One region of the Oryzibacillus soli genome, then DNA from elsewhere that is predicted to be linked to it. Evidence: riboswitches for the same ligand, from Rfam matches in the RefSeq annotation. Region 1 holds a riboswitch; the other holds the start of a gene.
What was found. A riboswitch is a leader RNA that binds a small molecule or an ion and turns the genes downstream of it on or off. The one in region 1 is predicted to bind cobalamin.
Positions count from the first base shown of each region.

Region 2: it holds a riboswitch for cobalamin, as region 1 does, so the genes downstream of both, ACSEXW_RS26565 (cobyrinic acid a,c-diamide synthase CobB) here and metE (5-methyltetrahydropteroyltriglutamate--homocysteine S-methyltransferase) in region 1, are expected to answer to the same signal.

Region 1 covers NZ_JBPPGJ010000037.1:865-6,704, reverse strand. The annotation lists gene ACSEXW_RS27500 (Gfo/Idh/MocA family protein) at 1-118, opposite strand, end outside; gene ACSEXW_RS27495 (LacI family DNA-binding transcriptional regulator) at 187-1,218, opposite strand; gene ACSEXW_RS27490 (bile acid:sodium symporter family protein) at 1,458-2,468, opposite strand; gene ACSEXW_RS27485 (YheC/YheD family protein) at 2,563-3,318, opposite strand; gene ACSEXW_RS27480 (hypothetical protein) at 3,553-3,717, opposite strand; cobalamin riboswitch at 3,881-4,079, shown strand; gene metE (5-methyltetrahydropteroyltriglutamate--homocysteine S-methyltransferase) at 4,235-5,840, shown strand, end outside.
Region 2 covers NZ_JBPPGJ010000029.1:43,010-48,849, forward strand. The annotation lists gene ACSEXW_RS26550 (alginate lyase family protein) at 1-265, shown strand, start outside; gene ACSEXW_RS26555 (nitroreductase family protein) at 326-958, opposite strand; gene ACSEXW_RS26560 (cob(I)yrinic acid a,c-diamide adenosyltransferase) at 1,110-1,682, opposite strand; gene ACSEXW_RS26565 (cobyrinic acid a,c-diamide synthase CobB) at 1,675-3,126, opposite strand; cobalamin riboswitch at 3,238-3,435, opposite strand; gene ACSEXW_RS26570 (4Fe-4S binding protein) at 3,583-4,962, opposite strand; gene ACSEXW_RS26575 (hypothetical protein) at 4,959-5,435, opposite strand; gene ACSEXW_RS26580 (sensor histidine kinase) at 5,604-5,840, opposite strand, start outside.

The DNA.
Region 1 (5,840 bases):
AGGCCTTCATGACCGGCCTGGGCGCCGCCGGGAAGAACATCGGCAGATCCTTATAAGCGTGGCTGTGCGCTTTTCCCATGAACTTATATCCGATCATTCCTACGTTCACGCTCTTCATTCGGCACCTTCCTTCTCGATATCGTTCCTTGCCGGCCGGAACCGCCGAAGCGGCCCGATCCCGCTTCCTTACGTCCCGCTGGACTGGCGAACCACCAACCGGGTCGCCAGAACCTCGCGCTCATGCCCTCCCGCCTCATCGTTCGGCGGTCCCTTCTCCGCCAGCTCCAGCACTCGTTCGGCCGCCCGTCTCCCCATCTCATAGAAGGGGACATGAACAGTGGTCAGAGGCGGATCCGTCAGGCTGGCGCCATCCGAATCGTCATACCCGGCCACCCGGATATCCCGGCCGGGCACCACGCCGAAGCTGCGGATACCCTGCATGAAGCCGATGGCCATCCGGTCATTGGCGGCGAAGACGGCGTCCAGCTGCCCGAGCCGGTCCCGCAGCCGCTCCGCTGCGGACAGGCCGCTGCGCCGGCTGTAATTGCCCTCGGCCATAAGCGCCGGATCTGGGGTTCGCCCCGCCTCCCGGAGCGCCCGCCGGTATCCCTCCAGCCGGTCCCGGCTGTTGGAATAGTGGGCGCCGCCGTTGATGAACCCGATCCGCTCCGCGCCCAGCGAGAGCAGATGCCGGACCGCCTGGTAGCTGCCTTCCTCGTGATCCGCGTCCACCTCGTAGAACCGCTCCTCCGGGTAGTGCTGGTTCACGATGCAGAAGGGCAGCCCTTCCCGGTCCAGCTTGCGAAGCGCCTCCCGCTCGTGCGGCAGGTCGCTGGCGCCTAGGATGACGAGGGCGTCCACCTTCTGGGTCCGGTAATGGGAGATGTAATCCATCTCCTCCTCGGGGGAACGGAAGAGAAGCAGCAGGCCGTAGCCCATCCGCTGCACCGCTTCCCCAATGCCGCTCAGAATTTCGGAGAAATAATAGGTGGAGAACAGATGCACCTTCGGCACCGAGGGCAGCACTACCCCCAGGTTGCCGCTCTTGCCCCGGGCGAAGCTCCGGGCTATCGCACTCGGCTGGTAGCCCAGCTCCGCCGCAGCCTCCAGCACCTTCCTCCGGGTCTCCTCCTTCATGGGTCCCACCCCGTTCAACACACGGGACACCGTCGCCTCCGACACGCCGGCCCGCTCCGCTACTTCTCTGCGGGAAACCATTCGCGCCCTCCTTCCCTGCACCTTGATGCCTGATCATTTTGATGAATGTACACGCGTACATTATCCGATTTATTCCATCTGCTGTCAACCGGGATTTCTCCCTCCTGGCCGCCCTCTCAAGCCAAAAAAGCCGGTTTCCGACGCTTACATCGGAATTCCGGCTTTCTTGCTCGTGCTATGTGCTCTGTTCGGTCCAATCCGTTCCGGTCCTATCCGGCTGAGCGGGGTCAGCCAGCGGCTTAACCCGCCGCCCGACGCCCCTCCGAAAGCGGAACACCTGGGGCTTCCTTCTTCTCCGCCCCCGGTCCGAGACCGTACTTCCGGTTCAGCATATAGGCATAGGTGGAGGCCAGAATCTGCTGGAACAAGGTGCCGACCATGACGGGGAACACCACCGCCGGGGCAAAATAGGTCGCGGCCAGCACCGTGCCCGCGCTGATGTTGCGCATGCCGCTGTTGAATGTCATGGCCACGGTGACGCCGAGCTCCGCCTTCATCCTCCGGGAGGCCAGCCAGCCCCAGAAGTAACCGGTAGCCGCCACCCCCAGCACCGTCAGGGCGATCCCGACGGACTTCCAGGAGAAGGTGGTGAAGTACGGCGCCACCACAGATGCATTGATGGAGACGACGGAGATGAGCCCCAGCTTGCTGAAGGGGGCCAGCTTGGGGCCCCAGGTGCTTTTGACCTGTCCGCGGGTCCAATGGTTCAGCGCCATACCGGCCAGCGAAGGCAGCACTACCATCCACAGAAGCCCCTTCATCATGCCCCAAGTATCGATGTTCACGTTTGCACCCACCAGCAAATGCAGCGTATACGGGACTACGAAGGGGGAGAGGAACGTATCCAGCAGGATGATCGACAGGGTCAGCGCGATGTTGCCTTGATATAAGGAGACCCACATGAAGCTGACGATCCCGGTGGGGATGATGAACGCCAGCGCCAGGCCGGTAATCGTATAGGCGTCCCCGTGGAAGAACAGCGAGCCTGCACCGAAGGACAATAGAGGCATCCACACGTGCAGAATGAAGAGACACACCAACAGCGGCGCCGGGTGCAGCAGCACTTTCTTCAGATCCTTGAAGCCGGAGCCGAGGCTCCCCGAGAAGGTCATGAAGGCGAAGATCCACGGAACCAGGAAGGCCGCCGGCTTCAGCCATACGGAAAGGAAGACGCCAAGCAGCAGGCTGCATGGCGTGACGAACGGCATCCACTTCTCAATAAAGCGGTTAAAGGCATAAGCAGCTTTCATCTTTTGTTATCCCTCGATTCCACCCAACAGCGTATCGTTTCGGGTCTAGTTCGTATAGGACTACTATACCTCAAGGCGGGCTCGAGAAGCGTGATTATTTTTTGGACATTTGAATCCGGCCGTAGGCCCGGGCGTAACGGATGACTTTCCGGAAGACGCTTTTATCCTTCAGCGCTTTGAAAATATACGGGTCCGGGCAGGTGTTGACCTCCAGAATCCAAGGCTTGAACGAATGGTCAACGGCAATGTCCAGGCCGATCTCCTTGATTCCGGGATAACGGGCCTCCAGCTTCCGGGCGACCCGGACTCCCAGCTGCTTCAGCCCGCCGCGGAACCGGTCCCGTCTGGCGCGATCGAGATAAGACCCCATCAGCACGGAAACGGGCTTCAGCGTCCCTCCGTTATGGAAGTTGGTGACGATCTTGCGCGGATGGGCCACCCGGCCGATCATCCCCGTCGCTTCCCATGAGCCGTTCGGCGTTTTCTGAACCATGACCCGGATGTCGAACCGGCGGCCGCCATGCTTCAGAAGATGGATGCCCTTCTGGACGAGGTAGGTTCGTCCCTTGGTCGCCTTCACCAGATCCTGATACAGCCCGTTCAGGTCCGAGAAGGTCCGGATTACGGTGCCGGATTGATATTTGTAGATCCCCTCCGTCAACTCCACCCGCATGACCCCATTGCCGAACGTTCCCCGGTCCGGCTTGACGTACACCATTCCATAATGGGACAGCATGGCTCCCAGCGTATCTTGGGTCAATCTCTCCGTGTGAGGAATATGACCTTTGATTTTCGAGTCCGCACCGAGGGTCTGCGTTTTCTTCCACTTGCTGTGGACAAACCGCTGCATGTACCTCTCCCTTTCTTGTTCCGGCTTGATGGGCAGGAATCCGCCGCCAGGAGCGTGCACCGCCGCGGAGGCCTTCTCCCTTGGCAATCCTGCGAGACATCTTATCCTATGCCGGCCGTACCGGATTGGCGAGGGCGAACAGGCAATCGGCAATAAGCCCCCTGGCATACTGCCAAGGGGCACTCAAGGAATGCATATGTGGGAATCACGTGCTGATGACGCCGGATGGACCGTTTAGGCCGCCATCGGGGCGGTCCGCTCTTGTAGGGTTGGGGCCACGGTCTCCGCCGGTGCCGGAGGCAGCCGGGTCTCCCTGCCGGAGTTGCGGCCGGCGCATCCGGCCATCCACGTTAGGATCAGGCCTGCGGCGCAGAATAGAATCAGCTTGCCTTTTGACATGTCGGTTCTCCGTCCTTTCCCCATCAATATATGTAACGCACCCACGCGCTCCGACCTAACGGAAGTGAACATTTCTTGGACAAAAAGATCCGTTGTTCCGCTTCGGCACTTTGGAAGTATTGCATATTTTTACGTTTGAATGTATGATTATCCATATTGGAATTATTCCATATTGGGATTAGGTGCTCTGTCCAATTAGAACCGGATCAGAGCTTAAAAGGGAAGTTCGGTGAAAAACCGACGCGGTCCCGCCACTGTAACAGAGGAGTCAGCGTGAATGACGCCACTGATCTTCGGATTGGGAAGGCTACGCTTGATGATGATTCTGGAGCCAGGAGACCTGCCTATTCTGACAGCACTGCCGTACCTACGGGAGATAGGGAGGTGTTAGATGGACCGTCATAATGCGCGATTATGAGGGCGTCTTTCCCTATGCTTTTTAGGGGAGAGACGCCTTTTTGATTTTCGGAAGTAAGCGGTTGGTTACGATTATGAACGATACGAGGAGAATCATACTATGGCCCTATGCAGTATTCTAGGTTACCCAAGAATTGGTTTCGACCGGGAGTGGAAAAAAGCGCTGGAAGCATTCTGGTCCGGGAAAATCGAGGAGACGGAGCTGCATCTCAAGCTCCAGGACATCCGTCTCGGTCATTTGCGTAAACTGCAGGACAAAGGAATCGACCTGATCCCGGTTAACGATTTCAGCTACTACGATCATGTACTGGATACGGCCGTCATGTTCGGCCTTATACCTGACCGGTTCCGGCATAAGGACGGTCCCGTCCCGCTATCCGTCTATTACGGAATGGCGCGCGGCACGAAGGATGCCACGGCCAGCGAAATGACCAAGTGGTTCAATACCAACTACCATTACATTGTTCCGGAGCTGCACGATGCCAATCCGGTACTGACAGAGAACCGCCCCCTGCAAGCCTACCGTGAAGCGAAGACGAAGCTAGGCCTTGAAGGCAAGCCTGTCGTTCTAGGCCCTCTTACCTTCCTGAAGCTCGCCAAAGGTTATACGGCCCATGAGACGGACTTGTGGCTGGATCGTCTGATTCCGCTCTACGTCCAAATGCTGCAGGAGCTTGCCGCTGAAGGCGTTCAGTGGGTACAAATGGACGAACCGATTGCCGTTGTCAGGTTGACAGCTGAGGATATACAGCGGCTGAAACGAATCTATGCGAACCTGGCTGAAGCCGTCCCGTCCCTTAACATCATGCTGCAGACATATTTTGAATCGGTTGAGAACTACAGGGATCTCATTACTCTTCCCGTAAAAGGCATCGGGCTCGATTTCGTACACGGTCTCGACGGGAACCTCTCTTCCCTTAGGGAGCATGGATTTCCTAGCGACAAAATTCTTGGCGCAGGCGTGATCAACGGAAGGGGGATCTGGCGTGCTAATCTTGATGATAAGCTGGCCCTGCTCGATGAATTGCAGCAAGCGGTTCCGGCAGAGCGCTTGATCCTGCAATCCTCCTGCAGCTTCCTTCATGTGCCGGTATCCACCGAGCGTGAGACGAAGATACCCTACGAGATCAAGGGGGCCCTTGCCTTCGCAGATGAAAAGCTTGACGAACTGGTCCTTCTGAGAAGGGCGGTTACAGAAGGCAAACCAGCGGTTGCCGAGGAATTGATGACAGCGGCCGAGGCGCTTGACCGATTGAAGCAGTCCCCTTCCCGCAATCGCATCGATGTCCAGGAAGCGGTAGCCTTGATGACGGCACAGGATCCTAAGCGAAGCAAGCCGTTCGAGGTGCGCCGTATTGCACAGCAGGCAAAATGGAAGCTGCCCTTGTTCCCTACAACGACCATCGGAAGCTTCCCCCAAACCTCTGATGTCCGCAAGGCGCGCCAGTTATGGCGTAAGGGCGAATGGACGAAGGACCAATATACGGCATTCATTCACGAACAGATCGATACTTGGATGAAGCTTCAGGAAGAGCTTGGTCTGGATGTTCTCGTACACGGCGAATTCGAACGGACCGACATGGTCGAATTTTTCGGGGAGAAGCTGGATGGCTTCGTGTTCACTCAAAACGGATGGGTGCAATCCTATGGCTCCCGCTGCGTAAAACCGCCGATCATATACGGCGACGTTGCTTCTAGAGGCGATA
Region 2 (5,840 bases), on a different contig from region 1:
AAGCCTGAAGAAAGCGCTGGACACCTTATTCTATTATGCCGTTGAGCACTCCTCGGAATGGCCCTATGAGAAGGACCAGAGCCTTCCGGAGCCGTTCGCGTCCGACACGTGGCCGGTGGATTTGTTCGAAGCCATGTCGATGATTTATGATGAGCCCGACTATGAACGGTTCGTTGCCCCCCACCGCCCTGTAATCGGCAACCGGAACCGGAACACCGGCTTTTTCCATTCCTACGCCTGGAATTACCCGGAGCTTCAATTTTGATCGCAAAAAGGCCCTTCCGATCGATGTCGGAAAGGCCTTTTTTAACGTGCGGTTATTGAATTACAGGTGGTTCCAGTAGGTGACATCCTCCACCGGCAGACGCGCTTTCGGGAAGCCCGGGTTCAGAGCCTTACCGATGGAAATCAGCATCACCGGCACCAGGTTGGAGGGGATCTTGAACTCCTCGATCAGCTTCTCAGCGGAGAAGCCGCCCATCGGAACCGTATCGTACCCGTGAGCCTTGGCAACCAGCATCAGCTGCATGGCCACCAATCCGCCGTCCACGAGAGCGACGCCGCGTGCGACTTCCGGAGGCATGGAACGGTAGGCTTCCTTCATCCGGGGAACGTAGCTGTCGCGGGCTTCCTTGGGCATGCCGGCTTCAACGGCAAGATCGTAGATTTTGTCCGCTTGCTTGTAGGCCTCTGTGTCTCCGAGCAGGATGACGGTGGCGGCGGAGTCCACCACTTGCTTCTGGTTATTGGCGATCGGAAGCAGCTTCTCCTTCACGGCCGGGTCATCGACAACCAGGAACCGCCAGGGCTGGAGATTGGACGAGGACGGTGCCAGGGCTGCTTCGGCCAGCATCTCCTTCAGCTCTTCGGCAGGAATGCGGACGGACGGATCATAGCTGCGGATGGATTGGCGCTCCCGAATAAGGGTGAAGAAATCCGATTGAACTTTTTGAGTCATATGAGTTTCCTCCATTCATCAACTGTTATAGATTTAATTACTGTTTCTTTAATAGTTACAGTATAAAAAGAAGCGCTCCGTCTGTCAACAGGAACGCCATATTTTTTCCAAAAAATATCTGATCCCAGGGTTACTCGGAACGGTGAAACGGTCAGAACTCCAACCCCGGCATAGCAGTTATGCCTTCCTCGTAATAATGCTTCACCGCCACGACCTCCGACACTAGATCCGCCGCGGCGATCACCTCCGGCTTGGCGCCCCGACCGGTCAGCACGAGATGCAGGTGCCGAGGCCTGCTGCGGATCAGCTCCAAGACTCCCTCCAACGGGAGAACGTCGTCAACCGGGAATCGGTCGATTGCCAGCGCATTGTGGATCTCATCCAAGATCACCATATCCCAATCGCCGTTCATCACTTCCTCCCGGGTCATCGCCCAAGCCTCCCGAAGCGCGCTGCGGTGCTCCTCCGGTGTCTTAGTCCACGTGAAGCCGACTCCCAGCTGCCGGACGTCAATTCCGATCTGGGTCAGGATCAGCTGTTCCCCATAGCTGCGCTTCGGTGATTTGATATACTGAAGAATCAGCACCTTATAGCCCCGGCCCGCCGCACGAACGGCCAGCCCGACGGCTGCGGTGGTTTTCCCTTTGCCATCCCCTGTGTAGACCAGGGTATAGCCCTTCCTTTTGCTTCTCTTGTCCGGTGCCGTCTGTTCCGTCTCACTCATGTCCGCTTCCTCCTCTTCTTCTCCTGTACGCTGCACATCTCGCAACCAGCCGCTTGGCGGCTTCCGGATTCGAGGCGAAGTGCACGTGGGTATATCCCGCCGTTAAGGTATCGGTAGCATAGCCGTCTTGGCCGGCTCCGCGCAGTCCTTTGGTATCGTAAGCGTGAGGGTAGATCTCCGAATCGGGAGTCAAGGTGGAATAATGATACTCGTGTCCCCGGATCGTATCCCCCTCGGCCAGGAGCACGCCGTCCCGGAGCCCCGTTACCTCCCGATAGCCGAAGGACGAGAGCTTGGACTGCATCCGCACCTCTGCGGGAATGATGCCCGCCATCGGGAACGTCCGGCCGGACTGGTCCGTAATGGAGCGGCTCAGATACATATATCCCCCGCATTCGGCGAATATCGGCAGTCCCACCTCGGCCCGGGCCTTCAGATCCCGGCCCACATGTCCGGCCTGCGCCAGCTGCTCCGCAAATTCCTCGGGGAAGCCGCCTCCGATATAGACGCCATCCGCTTCCGGCGGTACCGGCTCCCCGGCTAAGGGGCTGAACGGTTGGATACGGGCTCCCAGCTCTTCCAACAGCTCCAGATTCTCAGGGTAATAAAAGTTGAACGCCGCATCCATGGCTACGGCGATGGTGAGCGAATCCTCCGTCTGAGGATTCACGTCCGCTTGATCCGTTCCGCCGGCAGGCGTGGAGAACACCCACTTCTCCGGCCAAGGCAGGGGCGGGACCCGGCGGGCCAGCTCCAGCAGCGCGTCCAGATCCACACCCTGCTCCACCGCATCCGCCGCCCGCTCGAAGAACGGCTCCAGCTCTCCCCGTTCGATGGCAGGTACCAGTCCCAGATGCCGCTCCGGCACCTGGAGCCCCTCTTCTCTGCCCAGCCAGCCAACCACCGGGATGCCGCATACTTGCTCGACGGCGGCTTGGACGAGGCGGAAGTGGGCTTCACTGCCGCATTGGTTGGCTATAACGCCGGCGATCCGGCCCGGACCCGCCAGCTCGCGGAAGCCCAGCACCATGGCGGCCGCTGTCCGGCCGATGCTGGAGGCGTTTACGACCAACAGCACCGGTGCGGCCAACAGCTCGGCGATCTCCGCCGTCGATCCGGTATTGGCCAACGGATCCTTCCCGTCGAACATGCCCATAACCCCTTCGATCACGGAAATGTCCGCTTCTCTGGATCCTCGCAGGAAGATCTCCCTCATCACGTCCAGAGTCGTCATCCAGGTGTCCAGATTCCGGGAGATTCTGCCGGTGACTGCAGTGTGATAGCTCGGATCGATGTAGTCCGGGCCGCATTTGAAGCCTTGCACCGCCAGCCCGCGGCGTTTCAAGGCCGCCATCAGACCGATGGTGACGGTCGTTTTGCCGGCACCGCTCCCGGTGCCCGCTATCACCAAGCGGGGGATTCCGCCCCCTATCTCGGATATCATGCCGTTCCGATCCCTCCTTCTGAAGCCCCAGCACGCACAAATAAGCATCTCCGCCGGGAGATGCCTACGCGTATCGAATCCACTTACACCACCCTATGACGCGTAGGATATGAGGTGAGCGAAGAACGGGCAGGTCTCCTGACTTGCGGCTCTTCACCTGATCTCCCGCCTTCCCGCTTCATGTTCCATGAAGCAGTGGCTAATTTGGAGCGGCTCCCCGCTTACAGTGGCGCGACCGTACCGGATTTTCACCGGTTTCCCTATTAAGTCGGGCTGTGAACACCCGACACCCGTTCCCGAAGCTTACGGTATAGAAAATAATTCTCAATATACCATATGTCTATGGATTCGTCTATTGAACCCGGCTGCTTCGTCCTCTGATAGTTTCCGCTCCATCACCAAAACGAAGACCCCGTGAATCATCACGGAGTCTCCATTTTTTCAGGAAGCTTGATCTTATACCCGATGCATCATCGGCAGCGAGAACAGATAGAGGTTGATCACGGCCAGGACCGCCATCAGAACGTAATACGGAAGCAGCTTCCGCCACGATGCCCGTTGGCCGATCCGATAGACCGTATAAGCCGAGCCCACGGTACCGAGCACAACGACAAGATATTGAAGCCATTGGACGGTTCCGGCGGATGCCAAACTCAGGTCTCCGGAGAGCTGGTAACCGAACAGGCTCACGGTATTGAACCAGATCGCCTTGCCCTCTGTGAAGGCATGGAACAGGTTGTGCGCCAGATGGCCAGCCAGGTCCAGCGGGATAATGGCGTAGCCGAACCGGACGAAGTTCTCCCGGACCTTCTCCGCGCTCTTCGAGCCGGCCGTTAAGCGGGCGGTGACCCACAGCATGGCGATCGGGAGCATCATGGAGAGAACGAAAGCCACGGTGAAATTCACGTTGTAGTTCGTGGTCTGGGTGACCTTGCTGATGCCGGTCAGGATGCGGTCCCAGATCTCCAGCATGGTGATATTCTGTACGAAGACGATCCCCATGATGACCGCAGCCAGAAACGCATGCTCGGCCTTCGGCTTCTTGATGCCCCACAGCTCAGCCGTCGGCTTGCGGGGGGAGATCCGGATCGAATTGTTCGGACAGGTCTTCACGCAGTTGCCGCACAGATTGCAGTCCGCGCTGCTTTCCATGGTTCGGGGGAACTCGAACATCGGACATCCTTCCGCCTTCTCGTTGCCCTTGTAGCAGGACTGGGTCTTGCACGTTTTGCAGATGTCCGGAGTGCCCCGGAGCTCCAGCATGCCGGACCGGGAATAATTCCCGGCCAGGCCGCCCAGGAAGCACAGCGTTTTGCAGAAGGTCCGCCGTTCGTAGAATACCGACGTTCCCACCACCATCGTGGTCAAGAGAAGCAGCAGGTATCCGGAACCGCGAGGGGACTCGACGATTCCCCAGATGTGGTCGGACCAGGTGATCAGAATGAAGAACAGATCGATCAGCCAGATCCCGTATTTCTTCAGGAAGGCTGGCATGGGTCTCTCGGAGCCGACCAGCTTCCGGACGATGTCGCTGATCTTTCCGAAGGGACAGACGGCGCACCAGAATCGGCCCAGCACCAGGAAGATCACCGGGATAGCGGGCCACCAGAGCACCCAGGTTAAGGAGGTACCGAAGTTCCGGCTCGGGTTCATCGTGCCGGCCGCCAGTTCGTAGACAATGACGGAGAAGACGACCATAGCCGCCCACTGGAAAATACCCGGGTACCATCTGCTGCGCACGAAGGCCCGGATAGCAGGAACGTCCAACAGATTGTACCGCTTGCCGGCGGCGGAGACATCAGGGGATTGCGAAGTGCTGCGTACCGGTGTGCTCATGCTAGCCCCTCCTTCTTCCGGAACCGCTTGTTCCAGATTCCAATCAGGATGAATGCGGCGTTAACTGCGCCGAAGGCATATAGAACCGGCAGGTTGGGCGGGGTTTCCACCACGTTCTCATGGCTCCCGTGGCCGCCGGTGCTTGAGCTTTCGTGCGTCCCATTGGAGGTGGCGCTGCCGGTCGAACCATGGGAGGCATGCGCATCCGTTGACGATGTGGCGTGCTGCTCCGCAGGCGTAGACATCTTGCTGTGCTCCTCCGTTGTCATATTGTGGGCCGCGTGGGCATCGGCAGCGGGTGCCGGCGCCGGGCTCGGAACCGGACTCTTCACGGCCTCTTGCTTGGCTGCCGGTTGAACCTGTGTGGTTCCATGACCGGCATGCTCGTCCTTCTTGGCTTCGTCTGCCCATGCGGTGCCGGCGAAGAGGACCACACCGGCCAATCCCGCGGCGATGGCGATTTTTTTCATCATCCGATCTTCCTTTCTTCTCGATGCTACTGGCTCTATTCTAGGAAGAAAGTATGGAGAAACGATGTGGATCGATGGACATCCTCGATCGGAATCCCGTTAAACCGCGATTGTTCACAAAACCTTCACGCCCCAAATAGAAAGAGACTGTCCCATCGGACAGCCTCCTTCCTATGCCGGGCCGCTTGTAGGCAGAGAGATGACGAAGCGGGTGCCTGCTCCCGGTTCGCTGGCCACCTCAACCGTCCCTCCTTGGAGCTCCATCAGCTTCTTCACGATGGCCAAGCCTAATCCGCTGCCTCCGTGCTCGCGGGACCTGGACTTCTCCACTCGGTAGAACCTCTCGAAGATATAAGGAAGCTCCTCCTGCGGTATTCCCCTTCCCGTATCCTCCACGATCAGATGGAC